DNA from 4 places in the Pseudomonas sp. GW821-FHT09E12 genome. Region 4 is predicted to be linked to each of the others. Evidence: predicted binding sites of a transcription regulator. Region 4 holds the regulator's gene; each other region holds the start of a gene.
The links. Region 4 encodes sigma-54, which starts transcription at its own class of promoters, with help from an activator protein. Its sites were predicted from a motif close to ANTGGCATNNANNTTGCTNT; they were not measured.
Positions count from the first base shown of each region.

Region 1: flgB (flagellar basal body rod protein FlgB) is a predicted target of sigma-54. The motif match lies at 2,409-2,428, and genes of this name have one in related genera.
Region 2: AC07PQ_RS23375 (CmpA/NrtA family ABC transporter substrate-binding protein) is a predicted target of sigma-54. The motif match lies at 3,638-3,657, and genes of this name have one in related genera.
Region 3: glnK (P-II family nitrogen regulator) is a predicted target of sigma-54. The motif match lies at 1,212-1,231, and genes of this name have one in related genera.

Region 1 is NZ_JBWKOM010000006.1:423,460-428,688, forward strand. Features, by position in the region: gene flgA (flagellar basal body P-ring formation chaperone FlgA) at 1-344, opposite strand, end outside; gene AC07PQ_RS20270 (chemotaxis protein CheV) at 418-1,350, shown strand; gene cheR (protein-glutamate O-methyltransferase CheR) at 1,395-2,222, shown strand; gene flgB (flagellar basal body rod protein FlgB) at 2,467-2,874, shown strand; gene flgC (flagellar basal body rod protein FlgC) at 2,878-3,321, shown strand; gene flgD (flagellar hook assembly protein FlgD) at 3,337-4,065, shown strand; gene flgE (flagellar hook protein FlgE) at 4,096-5,229, shown strand, end outside.
Region 2 is NZ_JBWKOM010000008.1:193,598-198,826, forward strand. Features, by position in the region: gene rlmKL (bifunctional 23S rRNA (guanine(2069)-N(7))-methyltransferase RlmK/23S rRNA (guanine(2445)-N(2))-methyltransferase RlmL) at 1-1,618, opposite strand, end outside; gene rmf (ribosome modulation factor) at 2,175-2,390, shown strand; gene AC07PQ_RS23370 (quinone-dependent dihydroorotate dehydrogenase) at 2,527-3,546, opposite strand; gene AC07PQ_RS23375 (CmpA/NrtA family ABC transporter substrate-binding protein) at 3,801-5,012, shown strand; gene AC07PQ_RS23380 (ANTAR domain-containing response regulator) at 5,028-5,229, shown strand, end outside.
Region 3 is NZ_JBWKOM010000005.1:256,838-262,066, forward strand. Features, by position in the region: gene AC07PQ_RS16270 (CDP-glycerol glycerophosphotransferase family protein) at 1-524, opposite strand, end outside; gene AC07PQ_RS16275 (accessory factor UbiK family protein) at 760-1,020, opposite strand; gene glnK (P-II family nitrogen regulator) at 1,437-1,775, shown strand; gene AC07PQ_RS16285 (ammonium transporter) at 1,811-3,148, shown strand; gene AC07PQ_RS16290 (secondary thiamine-phosphate synthase enzyme YjbQ) at 3,359-3,784, shown strand; gene sutA (dormancy-specific transcriptional regulator SutA) at 3,887-4,210, shown strand; gene AC07PQ_RS16300 (HAD family hydrolase) at 4,315-5,019, opposite strand; gene xerC (tyrosine recombinase XerC) at 5,019-5,229, opposite strand, start outside.
Region 4 is NZ_JBWKOM010000003.1:212,616-217,844, forward strand. Features, by position in the region: gene AC07PQ_RS09445 (ZIP family metal transporter) at 1-144, shown strand, start outside; gene AC07PQ_RS09450 (HPr family phosphocarrier protein) at 176-448, opposite strand; gene rapZ (RNase adapter RapZ) at 465-1,322, opposite strand; gene ptsN (PTS IIA-like nitrogen regulatory protein PtsN) at 1,325-1,789, opposite strand; gene hpf (ribosome hibernation-promoting factor, HPF/YfiA family) at 1,802-2,107, opposite strand; gene AC07PQ_RS09470 (RNA polymerase factor sigma-54) at 2,187-3,680, opposite strand; gene lptB (LPS export ABC transporter ATP-binding protein) at 3,863-4,588, opposite strand; gene lptA (lipopolysaccharide transport periplasmic protein LptA) at 4,588-5,133, opposite strand; gene lptC (LPS export ABC transporter periplasmic protein LptC) at 5,120-5,229, opposite strand, start outside.

The DNA.
Region 1 (5,229 bases), on a different contig from region 4:
GGCGAGGCGCCGTCGCAACGGACGCGAACGGTCACGCGTCCCAGCGGTTGCGCCGGGCTTTCCAGGGTCGCTGTCAATTCCTTGTCGCAGTGCGGCATGCGCAGCCGCGGGTCGAGTTGATTGACTTGGATCTCGTAGCGCCCAGGCGTTTGACTGGTGGCTAAATAGTCTTCTACGGTGAATTCAAGAAACCCTTGAGTGACGCCGATAAGTAGATCAGGCAGGGTTACCGAGTCAGCAACGGCAGGATGGCCAGGGTTTAAAAAAAACAAAGCCGACAGCCCGTACAGCAATCTGCGGTAGTTTGATGTCAGGCGTCGGGAAAATGTCGTTTTGGCGTTCATAACAGTTAAAAAGCAAGCGCCGTGCCGTTTAGCGATGAGCGCGCGTCGGAACTTAAGCTTTGGGGAGTCTGGCATGGCTGGTGTAATGGATTCGGTGAACCAGCGCACGCAACTGGTAGGGCAGAATCGCCTTGAGCTGTTGTTGTTCCGTCTCGACGGGCAGCAGCTCTATGGGATCAACGTGTTCAAGGTTCGGGAGGTGCTGCAATGCCCCAAACTGACGTTGATGCCCAAATCCAGTCCTGTGGTGTGCGGTGTCGCGAATATTCGAGGGGCGACCATTCCGATCCTGGACCTGGCGATGGCCACCGGTTCAGGCGGGTTGCAGGATCTGAGCAACCCCTTTGTCATCATCACTGAGTACAACACCAAGACCCAGGGGTTTCTGGTGCGGTCGGTCGAGCGCATCGTCAACATGAACTGGGAGGAGATCCATCCGCCACCCAAGGGGACGGGGCGCGATCACTACCTGACGGCGGTGACGCGGGTCGACAATCAGTTAGTGGAAATCATCGACGTCGAGAAGGTGCTGGCCGAGGTCGCGCCGACGCCCGAGACCATTTCGGTCGGCGTGGTGGATGTCGAGACTCAGCACAAGGCTGTTTCACTGCGGGTACTGACGGTCGATGACTCGTCGGTGGCGCGCAAGCAGGTCACGCGTTGCCTGCAGACAGTGGGGGTCGAGGTGGTGGCCTTGAACGACGGCCGACAGGCGCTGGATTACCTGCGCAAGCTGGTCGACGAGGGCAAGAAACCTGAAGAAGAGTTTCTGATGATGATCTCCGACATCGAGATGCCGGAGATGGACGGTTACACCCTCACGGCTGAAATACGCAACGATCCACGCATGCAAAAGCTGCATATCATCCTGCATACTTCGTTGTCAGGTGTATTCAATCAGGCGATGGTGAAGAAGGTCGGTGCCGATGACTTCCTTGCCAAGTTTCGTCCTGATGACCTGGCATCCCGGGTTGTCGACCGGATCAAAGCAGCAGATAACAGCTAGGGATATCCATCCCCGGCGGTCACACGATTTAAGAGGCGGCATCATTGTCTACGGGTAATTTGGATTTCGAACAGTTCCGGGTGTTCCTGGAAAAAGCCTGTGGGATCTTGCTGGGTGAGAACAAGCAATATCTGGTGTCGAGCCGTCTCAACAAACTGATGGAACAGCAAGGCATCAAGTCCCTCGGGGAGCTGGTTCAGCGCATTCAGTCCCAGCCGCGCAGCGGTTTGCGAGAGATGGTGGTCGACGCCATGACCACCAACGAGACCCTATGGTTTCGCGATACCTATCCATTCGAGGTGTTGAAGAACAAGGTCTTGCCGGAGGCGATCAAGGCCAGCCCCAACCAGCGCTTGCGCATCTGGTCGGCGGCCTGTTCCTCGGGGCAGGAACCCTATTCGTTGTCCATGTCGATCGACGAGTTCGAGAAGACCAACATGGGGCAATTGAAGATGGGGGTGCAGATCGTTGCCACCGACCTGTCCGGGACCATGCTGAACAACTGCAAGACCGGCGAGTACGACAGCCTGGCGATCGGTCGTGGTTTGTCGGCCGATCGCTTGCAGCGCTATTTCGACCCCAAGGGGCCGGGGCGCTGGGTGGTCAAGGCGCCGATCAAGAGCCGGGTCGAGTTCCGCTCGTTCAACCTGCTGGACAGCTATGCCAGCCTGGGCAAATTCGATGTCGTGTTCTGCCGTAATGTGCTGATCTACTTCTCCGCCGAGGTGAAGAAGGACATCCTGATGCGCATTCACAGCACCCTGAAGCCGGGTGGTTACCTGTTTCTCGGCGCTTCCGAGGCGCTCAATGGATTGCCCGACCACTACCAGATGGTCCAGTGCAGCCCTGGGATCATTTACCAGGCGAAGTAAGATTGTCGTTGTTGAAAAAGAGAGGCCTTCGGGCCTCTTTTTTTGTGCCCGCAATTGCGCCAGCGCAGGAGAGGCGGCAACCGCTGCATTGCCGCTTTGCTGACGTTTCGCGGAAATGCCTTGCCGCTTTTCTGGCATTGCCGCTTTGCCGCTGCCGGCAAAGCCTTGATTTACGGGCTTTTAGCACTTGGCACGCAGCTTGCTATATCCCGTTTACGAAAAATCTGGTCGAAGGTTTCCCGACATGAGCATCAGCTTCGATAAAGCGCTCGGCATTCATGAGCAGGCTCTTGGCTTTCGCGCCAAGCGTGCCGAGGTGCTGGCCAACAACATCGCCAACGCCGACACCCCGAACTACAAGGCTCGGGATCTGGACTTCTCTGCCGTGCTCGCCGAGCAGAACGAGAAAGCCAAGAACGGCACCTTTGCCCTGAACATGACCAACAGCCGGCACATCGAAGCTGAAGGCCTGGGCAGCGGCGACGAATCGCTGCTGTACCGCACACCGATGCAGCCGTCGATCGACCAGAACACCGTGGATGCCCAACTGGAACAGTCGAACTACGCCGAGAACTCGGTGAACTTCCAGGCCAGCTTCACGCTGCTCAACAGCAAATTCAAAGGGCTGGTGTCAGCCCTGCGCGGAGAGTAATCCATGTCCCTCGCCAGTGTTTTCAATATTGCCGGTAGTGGCATGAGTGCCCAGACCACTCGCTTGAACACCGTCGCCAGTAACATCGCCAACGCCGAGACAGTCTCCTCGAGCATCGACCAGACCTACCGTGCGCGCCATCCGGTATTCGCCACCATGTTCCAGGGCGCGCAAAGCGGTGGCAGCGAGTCGCTGTTCCAGAATCAGGACGCGGCCGGTCAGGGCGTTCAGGTGCTGGGTGTGGTCGAGGACCAGAGCAACCTAGAAGCGCGTTACGAGCCTAACCATCCGGCCGCCGACGCCAAGGGGTATGTCTACTACCCCAACGTCAATGTGGTGGAAGAAATGGCTGACATGATTTCTGCCAGCCGCTCGTTCCAGACCAACGCGGAAATGATGAACACCGCCAAAACCATGATGCAGAAGGTCCTGACCCTCGGTCAGTGATAAGGGGCGACTCAGATGAGTGTTACCGATACCACCAGTGGCCTGACGCTCAAGGAGGTCCTTGCGAACTCCTCGAAGAAGACCCCGACCACCAGCAATGACGGCCTGGCGGCGGCCACCAATAGCGTCAAGGGCAAAAATGAGCTGGGCAAGGACGCGTTCCTGAAGTTGCTGGTGACCCAGCTGAAAAACCAGAACCCGCTGGACCCACAGGACAACAGCGCATTCGTTGCCCAGTTGGCGCAGTTCTCCACCCTGGAAGGGATCACCACCCTCAATACCTCGGTGAACTCCATCACTGGCAACTACAAGTCGTCCCAGGCCCTGCAGGCTTCGTCCCTGGTGGGTCGTTCGGTGATCGTCCAGACCGGTACCACTCAGGTCGACACCACCAAGAGCATGACCGGTTCGGTGACAGTGCCTACCGGAGTCAGCGGCGTCACCGTGACCATCACCGACAAGGATGGCAAAACGGTCAAGACCCTCGACCTGGGAAGCCAGAAGGCCGGCAGTACCAGCTTTGTCTGGGACGGCACCAAGACCGACGGCACCAAGGCCGATCCGGGCAATTACACCTTCAAGGCCAGCACAAAGATCGATGGCAAGGCGACCGATCTGGTCACCTACCTGCCGGCGACGGTCAACAGCGTCACCATCAGCCAGACCGGCGGTGAGCTGATGTTGAACCTTGCGGGACTGAGCAGCCCCGTGGCGCTCTCCAAAGTTCAAACCATTGGTATCTAGAGCCGACTAACACGGCACAAGGAGTGGAATATGTCTTTTAATATCGGCCTTAGCGGTCTCTATGCTGCCAACAAGCAACTGGACGTGACCGGCAACAACATCGCCAACGTGGCGACCGCCGGCTTCAAATCGTCCCGTGCCGAATTCGCCGACGTCTACTCGGCCACCAAATTGGGCACCGGTAGCAAGACCATAGGTAATGGCGTGCGCCTGGCCAACGTTTCCCAGCAGTTCGGCCAGGGCGACGTGAACAACACCGGCAACGTACTGGACATGGGTATCCAGGGTTCGGGTTTCTTCGTGCTGAGCGACAACGGCTCGCTGACCTACACCCGCGCCGGTACCTTCAAGACTGACAAGGACGGCTACATCACCAACACCGATGGCACTGCCCGCCTGCAAGGCTATGCGGTCGATGCCAATGGCAAGATCGTCAACGGCGTGCTGACCGACTTGCGTATCGACACCTCGAACCTGTCGCCGAAGGCCACCAGCTCGGTGTCCTCGACCATCAACCTGAACTCCACTGCGCCGGTCATTGACCAGAGCGTGACAGGTTTTGCCTTCGATCCGACCAAGGTGGAAACCTACACCAAGCAGTTCAGCACACCGATCTATGACAGCCAGGGCAACGAGCACAAGCTGGACCAGTACATGGTGAAAACCGGTGCCAACACCTGGAAAACCTACACCCTGGTCGATGGTCGTAACCTCGATGGTTCCGCTCCGACCACCACCGGCGCTACGGCTCCAGTCGCATCGACCATGAATTTCGACTCCGCCGGCAAACTGGTTTCGGTCATCACTCCGCCTGCCACTACGCCTAATCCGGGCAACAACCTGACCCTGGCGGGTTGGGTGCCTGGCACTGTGACCAACGGTACGTGGACGGCCAACGGTGCCAGCGCCAATCCCGGCGGCGTGACCATCTCCATGACCAGCACCACTCAGTTCAACGCCGATACCGCGCGTTCGCTGCCGGTGCAGGACGGCTACGCCACTGGCCAGATCACCAACCTGACCATCGACGGCACCGGTACCCTGTTCGCCAACTTCAGCAACAGCCAGAACAAGGCCATCGGCCAGATCTCCCTGGCCAGCTTCACCAACGAACAAGGCTTGCAGCCGGTAGGCGGCACCAGCTGGAGAGAAACCTACGCTTCG
Region 2 (5,229 bases), on a different contig from region 4:
CGCGGCGCTTGATCACCACCCGGCTCTTGTCGACGTTCAACGCTTGCGGAATGGCCGCCAGGGCATCGAACAGACGGGCCTGGGCCTTTTCCGGGTCGATGGATTTCGGCGCGGCGTATTCCTGCACGTGCACCCAGTCGTGGTACAGGTCGATGGCCAGGGAATATTCCGGCATGTCGGCATCGTAGACGCGATAGCACTCGACGCCTTCGCGCTTGGCCCACTTGCCCAGCAACTTGAGGTTCTTCTGCAGGCGGTTGGCGAACATCTGCCCGCCTTCGCTCAGGCGCGCCTGCTCGACCACGGGGGCTGGCGCCGGTGCCGGTTTGATCGGGTTGCCGTTCTTGTTGTACTGGCGCTCCTGCGGAACCAGCGGCGCCTTGTCGGCCTCGGCCTGTTCACGCTCGATCTGCCGTTGCTCCGGGGTACGCCGCTCGCCAGTGACGAACTGGTCTGGCTGCACCTTGATCAACAGCAGCTTGCACGGCAAGGCGCCGTTCCAGAACGAATACTGCTTGTGGCTGCGGATGCCCATGCGCTTGCCCAGGTCCGGCGCGCCGGTGAATACCGCCGCTTCCCAGCCCAGGCAGGCCTGACGCAGACGCTCGCCGAGGTTCTGGTAGAGATACAGCAGGCTGGCTTCGTCACCCAGGCGCTCGCCGTAGGGCGGGTTGCTGATCACCAGGCCTTTCTGGTTCTGGTCCGGGCGCGGCTCGAAAGTCGCCACTTCGCCCTGGTAGATCTTGATCCACTCACTGAGGCCGGCGCGCTCGACGTTGTTGCGCCCTGGCTGGATCAGCCGCGGGTCGGCTTCGTAACCGCGAATCCACAGCGGCGGCTTGGCCAGGCCGGCCTGGGCCCGCGCCTGGGCTTCTTCATGCAGCTTGCGCCACAGGGCCGGGACGTGACCGAGCCAGGCGGTGAAACCCCATTGCTCGCGCTTGAGGTTGGGGGCGATGTCGGCGGCGATCATCGCTGCTTCCACCAGGAAGGTCCCCACGCCGCACATCGGGTCGGCCAGGGCGCCGCCATTGGCCGCGATACGTGGCCAGCCGGAACGGATCAGGATCGCCGCCGCGAGGTTTTCCTTCAGCGGCGCCGCGCCCTGCTGCAGGCGATAGCCGCGCTGGTGCAGGCTGTGGCCGGACAGGTCGAGGGAGAGGATGGCTTCGCCGCGATCCAGGCGCAGGTGAATGCGCAGGTCCGGGTTGAGCTTGTCGATGGAGGGACGCTCGCCGGTCGGCGTGCGCAGCCGGTCGACGATGGCGTCCTTGACCTTCAAGGCGCCGAAGTGAGTGTTGTCGATGCCCGAGCCGTGGCCGCTGAACTCCACCGCCAGGGTGCCGTCCGCCAGCATGTGGTCCTGCCAGTCGACGTCATGCACGCCGTGATAGAGGTCTTCGGCGTCCTTCATCGGGAAGCGCTTGAGCACCAGCAGTACCCGGTTGGCCAGGCGCGACCAGAGGCACAGGCGGTAGGCGGTCTCCATGTCGGCCATGCCGCGCACGGCCGAGGTATGTTCGCGCGCGTCTTCAAGGCCAAGCCCGGCGGCTTCCTCGATGAGCAGGCCTTCAAGGCCTTTGGGACAGGTGAGGAAGAGTTCGTAGCGATCCGACATGGGAGTTCAGGGCCTTTAGCAATAAGTGAACGGACAACGCATCGTCCGCCCGGTTTTCAATCAAGCGCTTTTCTTGAAGAGCGCTCGCGTGGCACGAATCTGTGCCGTCCCGCCCCTGCTGTTCAGCTCGCCGCTAGCGGTGACCACTGGGGTCAAAAGAGCTTAGATGCCGGGGCAGATAATAAAGTCAGCGAAACAAAAGGTCATAACTCGACCTTTCATCGAATAATACCTGAGTGCAACGGAATGGAATTCTCACTAAAGCATTAAGCCCATCATCCAGTAAGAGGCTGATCAGAGCGAGGTTTGCCTGATCAACCCGATGTAAAGCAGGCCATTCTTATGGCCTCAACATCATTATCGTTACGTCCTTATGACAAAACGATCATTCCCTCGTTGTGACGCATTGGTTAGAAATCAACTCAGGTTGGCGCCGCAATGACGCCAACGCCACGCTCGCGACGCCGGCAGCGAGCACCAACGGCAGAAGCATTCTGCCCGGCCTCAAACGAGGCCGACGGGACATAAGACAGTCAACAAGTGAGGGAAACACCCTATGAGAAGACTTAAGCGTGATCCGTTGGAAAGAGCATTTTTGCGCGGATATCAGTATGGCGTTCATGGCAAGTCCCGTGAGCTTTGCCCATTTACTCTACCGTCGGTACGCCAAGCCTGGATCAATGGCTGGCGCGAAGGACGCGGCGACAACTGGGACGGTATGACCGGCACTGCGGGAATCCACAGACTCAACGAACTTCACGCCGTCGGCTAAAACAGGGCACACATTCCGACACCAAAATCTGAATACGTAACGACTTAACCACGCACGTCCCATCCGGACGGCGGGCTGCGGCCCAGGGGCTCCTTTCAGGAGCCCTTTTTATTGGCCGCGCAAAAAGCCGCTGTCCTCAGCGCAACGCCGCGATCGCGTCCACCGACTCGCGAATCAGCGCCGGGCCCTTGTAGATGAAGCCCGAATACAACTGCACCAGGCTGGCGCCGGCAGCGATCTTTTCCGCCGCATGCTTGCCTTCGGTGATACCGCCCACCGCAATGATCGGCAAACGCCCGGCCAGCTCGCCCGCCAGCACCTTCACGGTGTGGGTGCTCTTGTCGCGCACCGGCGCGCCGGACAGGCCGCCCGCCTCGTCGCCATGCTCCATGCCTTCGACGCCAACGCGGCTCAGGGTGGTGTTGGTGGCGATGACCGCGTCCATTCCGGTCTCGATCAGCGCTTGCGCCACTTCGGCGGTTTCTTCGTCGGTCATGTCCGGGGCGATCTTGATCGCCAGCGGTACCCGCTTGCCATGCTGCACCGCCAGCTCTTGCTGACGCTGGCTGAGAGCGCCAAGCAACTGCTTGAGCGACTCGCCGAACTGCAGGCTGCGCAGGCCCGGGGTGTTGGGCGAACTGACGTTGACCGTCACGTAGCTGGCGTGGGCATACACCTTGTCCAGGCAGATCAGGTAATCATCCACCGCACGCTCAACCGGGGTGTCGAAGTTCTTGCCGATGTTGATCCCCAGCACGCCCTTGTACTTGGCCGCCGCCACCCGGGCCAGCAGGTGATCGACGCCCAGGTTGTTGAAGCCCATGCGGTTGATGATCGCCTCGGCTTCCGGCAGGCGGAAGATCCGCGGCTTGGGATTGCCCGGCTGCGGACGCGGAGTGATGGTGCCAATTTCGACGAAGCCGAAACCCAATTGGGCGAAGCCGTCGATGGCCGCGCCGTTCTTGTCCAGGCCGGCCGCGAGGCCGACCGGGTTCGGGAAGTCCAGGCCCATGACCTTCACCGGCATCTGCGCCGGCGCCTTGCACAGCAAGCCATTGAGGCCCAAACGCCCGCCCGCGCCGATCAGGTCCAGGGACAGATCGTGGGAGGTTTCCGGGGAGAGTTTGAACAACAGCTGGCGGGCCAGGGTATACATGGGCGGGCTTGACTCGGTGGCGGCGAAATGAGGCGGCGATTATAGCCGGGCATGGGCCCCGCAGGCGAGGCACGCGGCGAAATCAGCGGTGAATGGCATATGCCTTGCACCACAACCTGCATCAGCACCCAGGCCAATGGCGGCGTGGGTCGAAAGACAAAGGCGTCGTTACCCCGCCGGCTCTGCCTGGCGCGGGTGCGACGTTTTTTTATGGAAGCTTTTTATGGCCGCTTTTTTATGGAGGACGCCACCCCATGAATGAACTCCCCGTCAGCCCGCTGGCCTGGGTCAACGGCAGCGATGCCCCGGAAAAGACCGCGATCAACCTCGGTTTCATGGCCTTGAGCGACTGCGCCTCGGTGGTGGTCGCCGCCACCCAGGGCTTCGCCCAACCTTACGGCCTGACCCTGAACCTCAAGCGCCAGGCGTCCTGGGCCAACCTGCGGGACAAGCTGGTGAGCGGCGAGCTGGATGCCGCCCACAGCCTGTATGGCCTGATCTACGCCGTGCACCTGGGCATCGGCGGGGTCAACGCCAGCGACATGGCGGTGCTGATGGGCCTGAACCAGAACGGCCAGAGCATCAACCTCTCGCGGGAGCTGCAAGCCCTGAACGTGACCACTCCTGAAGCGCTTCACCGGCACGTGCACCAAAGCCGGGCAAGGCCGACCTTCGCCCAGACCTTCCCCACCGGCACCCACGCCATGTGGCTGTATTACTGGCTGGCCGCCCAGGGCATCCACCCGTTGCAGGACGTCGACAGCGTGGTGGTGCCGCCGCCGCAAATGGTCGCGCACCTGCAGGCCGGGCGCATCGACGGTTTCTGTGTGGGCGAACCCTGGAGCGCCAGCGCGGTGAACCAGAACCTGGGCTTCACCCTGGCCACCAGCCAGGCGATCTGGCCCGACCACCCGGAAAAAGTCCTCGGCTGCACCCGTGCCTTCGTCGAGCAGTACCCAAACACCGCACGGGCCCTGGTCACGGCGATCCTCGAGGCCAGCCGCTTCATCGAGCAGAGCCGCGAGAACCGCCAGAGCACCGCGCAACTGCTGAGCGCCCGCGAGTACCTCGATGCGCCGCTGGACTGCATCGAGCCGCGCCTGCTCGGCGAATATGCCGACGGCCTCGGCCACCGCTGGCAGGACCCGCACGCGCTACGCTTTCATAATGAAGGCGCGGTCAACCTGCCGTATCTGTCCGACGGCATGTGGTTCATGACCCAGTTCCGCCGCTGGGGCCTGCTGCGCGAAGATCCGGATTACCTGGGCATCGCGCGCCAGGTGCAGCAACTCGAGCTCTATCGTGAAGCCGCCACCGCCGTCGGCGTCGCATCCTGGGGCCAGGACATGCGCAGCAGCCAGTTGATCGACGGCAAGCTATGGGACGGTTCGGACCCGGCCGCCTATGCCCGCAGCTTCCAGCTGCACGCCATGAGCGACAGCTCCCCTCTTCTCGCCAGCCGCTGACAGGAGCCCGAGACCATGTTGCGTATCCTGCTGATCAACGACACCGCCAAGAAGGTCGGTCGGCTCAAGGCGGCCCTGATGGAAGCCGGTTTCGAGGTGATCGACGAGTCGGGCCTGACCATCGACCTGCCGACGCGCGTCGAAACGGTGCGTCCGGACGTGATCCTGATCGATACCGAATCACCGAGCCGCGATGTGATGGAGCAAGTGGTGCTGG
Region 3 (5,229 bases), on a different contig from region 4:
ACGGTCTTTTTCGTCGGGTCCAGGCCCAGGTCCGCCGGATGCTGGCCTTGCAGCGAGGTTTCGCGAAAGTAGGCGTCGTAGCGCGGGTAGCCCATCTGGAAGGTCACGGCGTCGCAGCATTCGCGCAGGCGCTCGGCCTGCCAGGGGCCGAAGCACAGGATCAGGTCGTAATGCCGGTTCCAGCTGGAGAAGTTGTGTTTGTACTTGCCCAGGGCGTACATGAAGCGCACCTGCCGATGGCCCAGCGCCTTGATCATCGGCTGCGAGCCGTGGTCGTACATGCTGTGGTTGGAGACCACCACGTCATAGCGGTGATTGGCTTTGATCACATCCAGGCTGCCGTGACAGCTGTAGCCCAGGCCGCCAATCAGTTCGCGGCTTTGCGCGCGCTCTTCATGGGTGCCGTGCAGGACCACATCGAAAGCATCGGCCCCCAACAGGCTCCAGACCGCCTGATAGTGATTGAGCATCTCGGCGGTATGAACGAAGAAGGCCAAGCGGCTGAAGGGTTTTGGCGCGGTCATAGGGCTACCTGGTGCACAACAAAAATAAGTCGAGGCAAGCGTTGGCGTTGCTTGGCGGTGTCGTGGGGCATGGCTCGCCCCGAGGGTGGCCAGGATCGCAAACGCTGGACATGTTATCGGCGAAGCAGGCGGGAAATGAACGGGCAGGGCGGAAAATCTTTGCTGGCGGGGTCCGGCTCGACCGGCGGCAGGCACTGCATGGTCGAGCCTATGCGCAGGGGCGCGGTCGAGGTGGTTATTGCTCGCTCGGGTTGAGCTTGGCTTCCAGCTCGGCGACCTTCGCCTCCAGGCTTTCCAGGCGGGCCCGGGTGCGGGCCAGGACGACCATCTGGCTGTCGAATTCTTCCCGGCTGACCAGGTCCAGTTTGCTGAAGCCGCTTTGCAGCAGGGCCTTGAACTGGCTTTCGATTTCGGCGCGGGGCAGTGGGGTATCGCCGCTGAACAGGCGGGCGGCATGGCCGCTCAGGGCATCGAGGAGGTCTTTGGGCGCGAGCATGGGAAGTGTCCTGAAAACAATGGCGGGCAGTGTATCACGCACTGTCTATAGTCAATCGGCAGGCGGGGATGCACGCTTTTCGCGCATCGCGCCGGGCAGTGGCGCACTGTTGTTGTGCGTATCCGTGGCGATGATGGCGAAGTGGTTTCTGTCGTGGCGGCCAAGGGACTGAAATCAGTGGGTTTTCGCGAGATGGCAAGGTTTCTGCTTAGTCCCCGATGACCCATGCACTGATGCAGTCGCTGTGACGAATGCAGTGCGGCAGGCGGAGCGGGGAAGTGTTTCGTCAGGAGCGGTTAGCTGGCGTCGGTCTGGTCGAGGAAGGCCGACGATGCGTTACAAAGCCAGGCACTGCGCTTAGACTTGAGTCGGGTTTGTTTTCCTGGGGCAAGTCCACCAATTCGGGAGAAAGTTTCATGAAGCTAGTCACTGCCATCATCAAGCCGTTCAAGTTGGACGACGTGCGCGAGTCGCTGTCCGAGATCGGCGTGCAGGGCATTACCGTTACTGAGGTCAAAGGCTTCGGCCGGCAGAAGGGGCACACCGAGCTGTATCGCGGCGCGGAGTACGTAGTCGACTTCCTGCCCAAGGTGAAGATCGACGTCGCCATCGATGACAAGGATCTTGATCGGGTCATCGAGGCGATAACCAAGGCCGCCAACACCGGCAAGATCGGTGACGGCAAGATCTTCGTGGTCAATCTGGAACAGGCTATTCGCATCCGTACCGGCGAAACCGATACCGACGCCATCTAAGCCGCCCCAAACCCAACGCCCCAGGAGAAAACAATATGACTCTGCGTAAAATCGCAGGGCTAGGAGCCCTGTTGTCCCTCGTAATGCCTGGCCTGGCCATGGCGGCGGACGAAGTGGCAGCCCCAGTCCTCAACTCCGGCGACACCGCCTGGATGCTGACCTCGACCGCCCTGGTGCTGTTCATGACCATTCCCGGCCTGGCGCTGTTCTACGGCGGCATGGTGCGTTCGAAAAACATTCTTTCCGTGATGATGCAGTGCTTCGCCATTACCGGTCTGATCAGCATCCTGTGGGTCATTTATGGCTACAGCATTGCGTTCGACACCACCGGCATGGAGCAGGGCGTCGTCAACTTCAACTCCTTCGTCGGCGGCCTGGGCAAGGCCTTCCTGGCCGGCGTCACCCCGGCGAGCCTGACCGGCCCGGCGGCGCTGTTCCCCGAGGCGGTGTTCATCACCTTCCAGATGACCTTCGCCATCATCACCCCGGCGCTGATCGTCGGTGCTTTCGCCGAGCGGATGAAGTTCTCCGCCATGCTGATCTTCATGGCCATCTGGTTCACCCTGGTCTACGCGCCGATCGCACACATGGTCTGGTCCGGCAACGGCGGCCTGATGTGGGACTGGGGCGTGCTGGACTTCGCCGGCGGCACCGTGGTGCATATCAACGCCGGTATCGCCGGCCTGGTGGCCTGCCTGGTGCTGGGCAAGCGTAAAGGCTTCCCGACCACCCCGATGGCGCCGCACAACCTGGGTTACACCCTGATGGGCGCGGCCATGCTGTGGATCGGCTGGTTCGGCTTCAACGCCGGTTCCGCCGCCGCCGCCAACGGCACCGCCGGCATGGCGATGCTGGTAACCCAGATTGCCACCGCCGCTGCGGCGCTGGGCTGGATGTTCGCCGAATGGCTGACCCACGGTAAGCCAAGCGCCCTGGGCATCGCCTCGGGTGTGGTTGCCGGCCTGGTGGCGATCACGCCTGCCGCTGGCACCGTAGGCCCGATGGGCGCCCTGGTGATCGGCCTGGCAGCGGGCGTGGTGTGCTTCTTCTGCGCCACCACCCTGAAACGCAAGCTGGGCTACGACGACTCCCTGGACGCCTTCGGCGTGCACGGTATCGGCGGTATCCTCGGCGCGATCCTCACCGGCGTGTTCGCCGCGCCATCGCTGGGCGGCTTCGGCACCGTGACCGACATCGCCGCGCAAGTGTGGATCCAGTGCAAAGGCGTGGGCTTCACGGTGATCTACACCGCGATCGTGACCTTCATCATCCTCAAGGTGCTGGATGTGGTCATCGGGCTGCGTGTCACCGAGGAAGAAGAGTCGGTCGGCCTCGACCTGGCGCAACACAACGAGCGCGGTTACAACCTGTAATCCCGCCAGAAAAAATGCCCGGCTTGCCGGGCATTTTTTTGTCTGCGTTTTGTCATTGAGAGATGGCTGAAAGGTTTTTTCCAGAGCTTGTCAGCCAGTTTGATGACTGCTTTTTTTTCGGGTCAATGACTTACAGCATTGGAGGAATATTCGGCACTTTGTTTTTTCCCAGAGCGCGCTAGAATGCGCGCCGAATGTGCGGAGAACTGTATGTGGCAACAGACTCTGATTACCCTGCGGGCAAGGCCCCGGGGCTTTCATCTGGTAACGGACGAGTTGCTCGCCGGCCTGCCTGAACTGAAGGCATGTCGGGTCGGTCTGTTGCATTTGTGGCTGCAGCATACCTCGGCCTCGTTGACCATCAACGAGAATGCCGACCCTGCGGTTCGTCGTGACTTCGAGCGTTTCTTCAACTCCCTGGTGCCTCAAGGCATGGCCGGGTATGAACATGACGACGAAGGGCCCGATGATCTGCCGGCGCACTTCAAGGCCAGTTTGCTAGGCTGTCAATTGAGCTTGCCGGTATCGGCGGGTCGCTTGGCGTTAGGCAGCTGGCAAGGCGTTTATCTGGGCGAGCATCGCGATCATGGCGGTGCCCGCAAAGTCCTTGCCACCTTGCACGGTGATAAGGCATAAGCCGCTGGTTATCAGTGGATGTTGATTTTTTTCCAGCGGCCTTCGACAGTCGGCTCAGCTGGGCTATAACTAATCTGCTTTTCGCAAGTCATGAGGTAGAACATGAGCGACGATGATCTGGAAAACGACGACCTCGAAGTAGGCGACGAAGACGAAACCGAAGAAGGTCTTGAAGCGGCCGCCGACGATGTGGCGGAAGACGATGGCAGTGATGTTCCTGCCCCGACCGCCAAAGGCAAGGCCAAGGCTGCCGTCTCGGTAGACGAGCTGCCGAGTGTCGAAGCCAAGAACAAAGAGCGTGATGCACTGGCGCGCGCCATGGAGGAGTTCCTGGCCCGTGGCGGTAAAGTGCAGGAAGTCGAGGCCAATGTGGTTGCCGATCCGCCCAAGAAGCCTGATAACAAGTACGGTAGCCGGCCTATCTGAGCGCCTGCCACTTGCTTGCTGAAAAAGCCCGCCGTCGCTGCGGGCTTTTTCATGGGCGCTTGTTGGCGAGAGTGCGGTGTTGCAGTGATTGCGACAGCGTCCGATCAGGCGCCATTGTGCCAGCGCGCCAGCAGTTTCGGCAGCTCGGTCAGGCTGCGGATTTCCGCATCCGGCAACCGATCCGCCTCCCAGGCCTTGCCGGCCGGGTTGAACCAGATGGCCCGCAAGCCGGCTTGCTGGGCCCCGGCGATGTCGTCGCCCGGGTGGTCGCCGATGTGCACGGCGGTGTCCGGTGTCGCCTCGCCCCGTTGCAGGGCTTCGTGAAACAACCGTGAATCGGGCTTGGCGATGCCGATGTCTTCGGCGCACAGGGCGAACTTGAAGTAATCCGCCAGCCCCAGGCGGCGCACGTCGGCGTTGCCATTGGTGACCACGCCCAGCGCGAAGTGGTTGGCCAGCGCTTCCAGGGTCGGCTGCACCTCGGGAAAGATATCCAGCTGGTGCCGCGCATGCAGGAACACTTCAAAACTCTGGTCGGCCAGGGCATTGGCCTGGCCCTGGTCGTAGCCGGCTTCCTCCAGTGCATGAAACAGCACCCGTCGGCGCAGCGCGCTGATGCGGTACTTGAGCCCGGGCTCGTGGTTCAGCACCCGCTCACGGATGGTCCAGAGATGCTCCACCGGTACGCCGCCCAGTTGCGGAGCGTGGTCGGTCAGCCACTGGCGCAGCACGGCTTCGGCGCTGACGATCACGGGCGCGGTATCCCACAGCGTGTCGTCGAGGTCGAAGGTGATCAGCTTGATCGTCATTACTCACCGCCTTTGTTGCGTTTGGCCCGTGGGTGGGCGCTGTCGTAGACCGCTGCCAGGTGCTGGAAGTCCAGATGGGTATAGATCTGGGTGGTCTTGATATCCGAGTGCCCCAGCAGTTCCTGTACCGCGCGCAGGTCCTGGGAGGATTCCAGCATGTGGCTGGCGAAGGAGTGTCGCAGCATATGCGGATGCAGGTTCTGTCCCAGC
Region 4 (5,229 bases):
GCGTTGGCGGCGGGGGCGATGCTGCTGGTGGTGACCCATGAAGTGATTCCCGAATCCCGACGCAACGGTCATGAGAAGCTGGCCAGCCTGGGCTTGTGTGTCGGCTTTTGCCTGATGATGGTCATGGATACGGCACTCGCTTGAGTGCTTTTGCGGCAGGTTTGCCTTGCCGACCTTACTCGCCTTCGTCGAAGAAGTTGTTGATCAGTGCCACCAGCGCTTCCAGCGCCTCCTGCTCCTGTTCGCCTTCGGTCTTCAGGTGAATCCTGGTGCCCTTGCCGGCGGCCAGCATCATCATTGCCATGATGCTCTTGCCGTCGACCATCGACTCCGGCGTTCTCCCTGCGCGGATCTGGCAAGGAAACTGACCGGCCACGCCGACGAACTTTGCCGAGGCACGGGCATGCAGGCCCAGTTTGTTGATGATTTCAATTTCCAGAGCAGGCATCGCGGGGTAGATCCTTTCAGCTAAGGTCGCGGTGGCGAACCTGGACGTTCTTCAGGGACTTTTGCAGGACTTGGCCCAAGCGTTCGGTCAGGTAGACCGAGCGATGGTGGCCGCCCGTGCAGCCAATGGCAATAGTGACGTAGGCGCGGTTGCTGGCGGCGAAACGGGGCAACCATTTCAGCAGGTAGCTGGAGATGTCCTGGAACATTTCCTCGACGTCCGGCTGGGCGGCCAGGTATTCGGCAACCGGCTGGTCGAGCCCGGACTGGGCACGCAACTCGGGTTTCCAGTACGGGTTGGGCAGGCAGCGCACATCGAACACCAGGTCGGCATCGACCGGCATGCCACGCTTGAATCCGAAAGACTCCACCAGAAAGGCGGTGCCCGGCTCCGGTTGGTTCAACAGGCGCAACTTGATGGTATCGCGCAGTTGATACAGGTTCAGGTTGGTGGTGTTGACCTTGAGATCGGCCAGGTCGGCGATCGGTCCCAGCAGGTGGCTTTCGTCCTGGATCGCCTCGGCCAGCGAGCGATTGTTGCTGCTCAAGGGGTGGCGGCGGCGGGTTTCGGAAAAGCGCTTGAGCAGGGTTTCTTCGTCAGCATCCAGGTACAGCACATCGCACTGGATATGCCGGCTGCGGACTTCCTCGAGCAGTTCGGGGAAGCGTGACAGGTGGCTGGGCAGGTTGCGGGCGTCGATCGACACGGCGACCAGGGGCTGTGTCAGTTCGGTGTGGATCAACGCCCGTTCGGCCAGCTCGGGCAACAGCCCGGCCGGCAGGTTGTCGATGCAGTAATAGCCATTGTCCTCGAGTACATCGAGGGCGGTGCTTTTACCTGAGCCGGACCGGCCGCTGACGATGATCAAGCGCATGATTACTGACCGTTCTGTTCGTCCAGGACAACCTTGTACAAGGCTTCGTTGCTGGTGGCGCTGCGCAGTTTGTCGCGCACTTCTTTGCGGTCCAGCATGCTGGCAATCTGCCGGAGCAGTTCCAGGTGCGCATCGGTGGCGGCTTCCGGGACCAGCAGTACGAACAGCAGGTCGACCGGTGCGCCGTCGATGGCGTCGAAATCGATGGGAGCGTCCAGGTGCATCAGGGCACTGATGGGCGACTCACAGCCTTTGAGGCGGCAGTGTGGAATGGCGATGCCGTTGCCAAAACCGGTAGAGCCCAGTTTTTCACGGGCAATCAGGCTTTCGAAGACATCTTGCATCTCCAGATCAGGCACTTCGCGGCTGATCAGGTTGGCAATTTGTTCGAGGGCGCGTTTTTTACTGCCGCCCGGCACGTTCACTAGGGAACGGCCGGGGGTCAGGATGCTTTCAAGTCGGATCATGGGAGGGGAGTGTTAGCGACCCGTGCCTTGGAGAAGGTGGAGTTGCTTTTCCTTATGCTTTTTCAGTTGGCGGTCAAGCTTGTCCGTGAGCAAGTCGATTGCGGCATACATGTCGTCATGCTCTGCATTGGCGACGACTTCCCCACCATGGATGTGCAGCGTGGCCTCGATTTTCTGCTTCAGTTTTTCGACGGCCAGCGTTACCTGCACATTGGTAATCTTGTCAAAGTGCCGCTCAAGTCGGTCGAGTTTTTCGCCGATGTAAGCGCGCAGAGGTTCGGTCACTTCCAGTTGGTGTCCACTGATGTTGACTTGCATACAGCTTCTCCTTCGTTGCCAGTGCATAAAGCGGCAGGTCGATTGACCTGCCACTGGAACGCTGTGGCGAGCCCGGCGGCTACATCAACCGCTTCCGTTCGCTGGAAGGCGCGATCCCCAGGGATTCACGGTACTTGGCGACGGTACGACGGGCTACCTGAATGCCTTGTGCCTCCAGTAAACCAGCGATCTTGCTGTCACTCAACGGCTTTTTCTGATTTTCCGCGGCGACCAGTTTTTTGATGATCGCGCGGATCGCCGTGGACGAGCATTCACCGCCTTCGGAGGTACTTACGTGGCTGGAGAAAAAGTATTTCAGTTCATAAATGCCCCGTGGGGTATGCATGAATTTTTGCGTGGTCACCCGTGAAATCGTCGACTCGTGCATGCCGACTGCTTCGGCGATGTCATGCAGGACCAACGGTTTCATCGCCTCATCGCCGTACTCGAGGAAGCCGCGCTGATGCTCGACGATCTGGGTGGCGACTTTCATCAGGGTTTCGTTACGGCTCTGCAGGCTCTTGATGAACCAGCGGGCTTCCTGCAACTGGTTGCGCATGAAGGTGTTGTCGGCGCTGGTGTCGGCGCGCCGCACGAAGCCGGCGTACTGTGGGTTGACGCGCAGGCGCGGCACGGACTCCTGGTTCAACTCCACCAGCCAGCGTTCGTTGTCCTTGCGCACTATGACGTCGGGGACCACGTATTCGGCTTCGGTGGATTCGATTTGCGAGCCCGGCCGTGGGTTGAGGCTCTGTACCAGTTCGATGACTTGGCGCAGCTCGTCTTCCTTGAGCTTCATGCGCCGCATCAGCTGGCTGTAGTCGCGGCTGCCGAGCAGGTCGATGAAGTCGCTGACCAGGCGCTTGGCTTCAGTCAGCCAAGGGGTCTTGGCAGGCAGCTGGCGCAGTTGCAGCAGCAGGCATTCGCCCAGGTTGCGGGCGCCGATGCCGGCGGGCTCGAATTGCTGGATACGATGCAGGACAGCCTCGATTTCGTCGAGTTCGATGTCCAGTTCCGGATCGAAGGCTTCGAGAATTTCCTCGAGGGTTTCGTCCAGATAGCCTTGATTGTTGATGCAGTCGATCAGGGTCACGGCGATCAGGCGATCGGTGTCGGACATGGGCGCCAGGTTCAACTGCCAGAGCAGATGGCTCTGCAGGCTTTCGCCGGCCGAGGTGCGGGTGGTGAAATCCCACTCGTCGTCATCGTTGCTGGGCAGGCTGCTGGCGCTGGTCTGGTAGACGTCTTCCCAGGCGGTGTCGACCGGCAGGTCGTTGGGAATGCGTTCGTTCCATTCGCCGTCCTCGAGGTTGTCCACCGTCGGGGCGGTTTCCTGGTAGGAGGGTTCCTGGATATCGGTATTGGGTTTCTGCTCGGCGTTGTCGGCCAGCGGATCGGTGTTATCGAAGTCGTCGCCTTCTTCCTGGCGCTCGAGCATCGGGTTGGACTCCAGGGCCTCCTGGATTTCCTGTTGCAGGTCCAGGGTCGACAATTGGAGAAGGCGGATGGCCTGTTGCAGCTGCGGTGTCATCGTCAGCTGCTGGCCCATTCTGAGGACTAGCGATGGTTTCATGGCAGGGGCTTAACACCTTATTCGCCGGCGCACATGCGCCATCCACTACAGGGCGCGTGAGCGCCAAACATAAGCAAATTATATGCCTGAAACTGAAGTGTTTGCCTAGAGCGCTGTAACAATAAAAACAGCAGGGTTTTATTGGGGCGGGCGCTCTGGCGACCAGCCAAACACCTCAGGGCTTACAGGCGGAACTCATGGCCCAGGTAAACTTCCTTGACCAGCTCGTTGGCGAGGATGGTTTCGGCGTCGCCTTCGGCGATCAGTTGACCGTCGTTGACGATGTAGGCGGTTTCGCAGATATCCAGGGTTTCACGGACGTTGTGGTCGGTGATGAGCACGCCGATACCCTTGGCCTTCAGGTGATGAATGATCTGCTTGATGTCGCCTACCGAGATCGGGTCCACGCCGGCGAAAGGTTCGTCGAGCAGGATGAACTTGGGGGCGGTGGCCAGGGCGCGAGCGATTTCCACGCGGCGACGTTCACCGCCGGAAAGGCTCATGCCCAGGTTGTCGCGAATGTGGTTGATGTGGAACTCCTGCAGCAGGCTTTCCAGCTCCTGGCGACGGCCGGCCTTGTCGAGCTCCTTGCGGGTCTCGAGGATGGCCATGATGTTGTCGGCCACCGAAAGCTTGCGGAAGATCGAGGCTTCCTGCGGCAGGTAGCCGATCCCGGCACGGGCGCGGCCGTGCATCGGCTGGTGGCTGACATCCAGGTCGTCGATCAGGATGCGACCCTGATCGGCCTGGACCAGGCCGACGATCATGTAGAAGCAGGTGGTCTTGCCGGCGCCGTTAGGGCCGAGCAGGCCGACGATCTGGCCGCTGTCGATGGACAGGCTGACGTCACGCACGACCTGGCGGCTCTTGTAGCTCTTGGCCAGGTGCTGAGCTTTCAGAGTTGCCATTACTGGGCCTTTTCGTCAGTTTTCTTTTTCGGCTGGATGACCATGTCGATCCGTGGGCGCGACTCGGTGACCTTGCTGCCGGTAGCGCGACCGGCGCTGGCCAGCTTCTTGTTGGTGTCGTAGACGATTTTCTCGCCCTGGGTGATGTTGCCGTCCTTGTCGACGACTTTGGCGCGGTCGATCAGTACGACGCGGTTCTGCGCGGCGTGGTACTGGATGGTCACACCGTAGCCCTGGACCGGCTTGGTGTCGCCCTGGGTTTGAATCTGCTCGAAGTAGGCCAGGTTGCCCACCGAGGTCACCACGTCGATATCACCGGTCTGGGTGCGGGTGATGGTCACGGTATTGCCGGTCACCTTCATCGAGCCCTGGGTGATGATCACGTCGCCTCTGTAGGTGGCTACGCCATTCTTGTCGTCCAGTTGAGCGTCGTCGGCCTGGATGCGGATCGGTTGCTGGCTATCGTTCGGCAGAGCCCAGGCGCTCACGCTTCCCAGTGCTGCGCCCAGACCGAGCAAAATAGGGAGGGTTTTAACGAGCCTCATACTGTCCTCTTACGTTCGATAGCAGGTTCATCCTGCCGTCTTTCAAATACGCTTTCATTCCCTTGCCAGTCGTCACGCCGCCGGCGCCGTCGATTC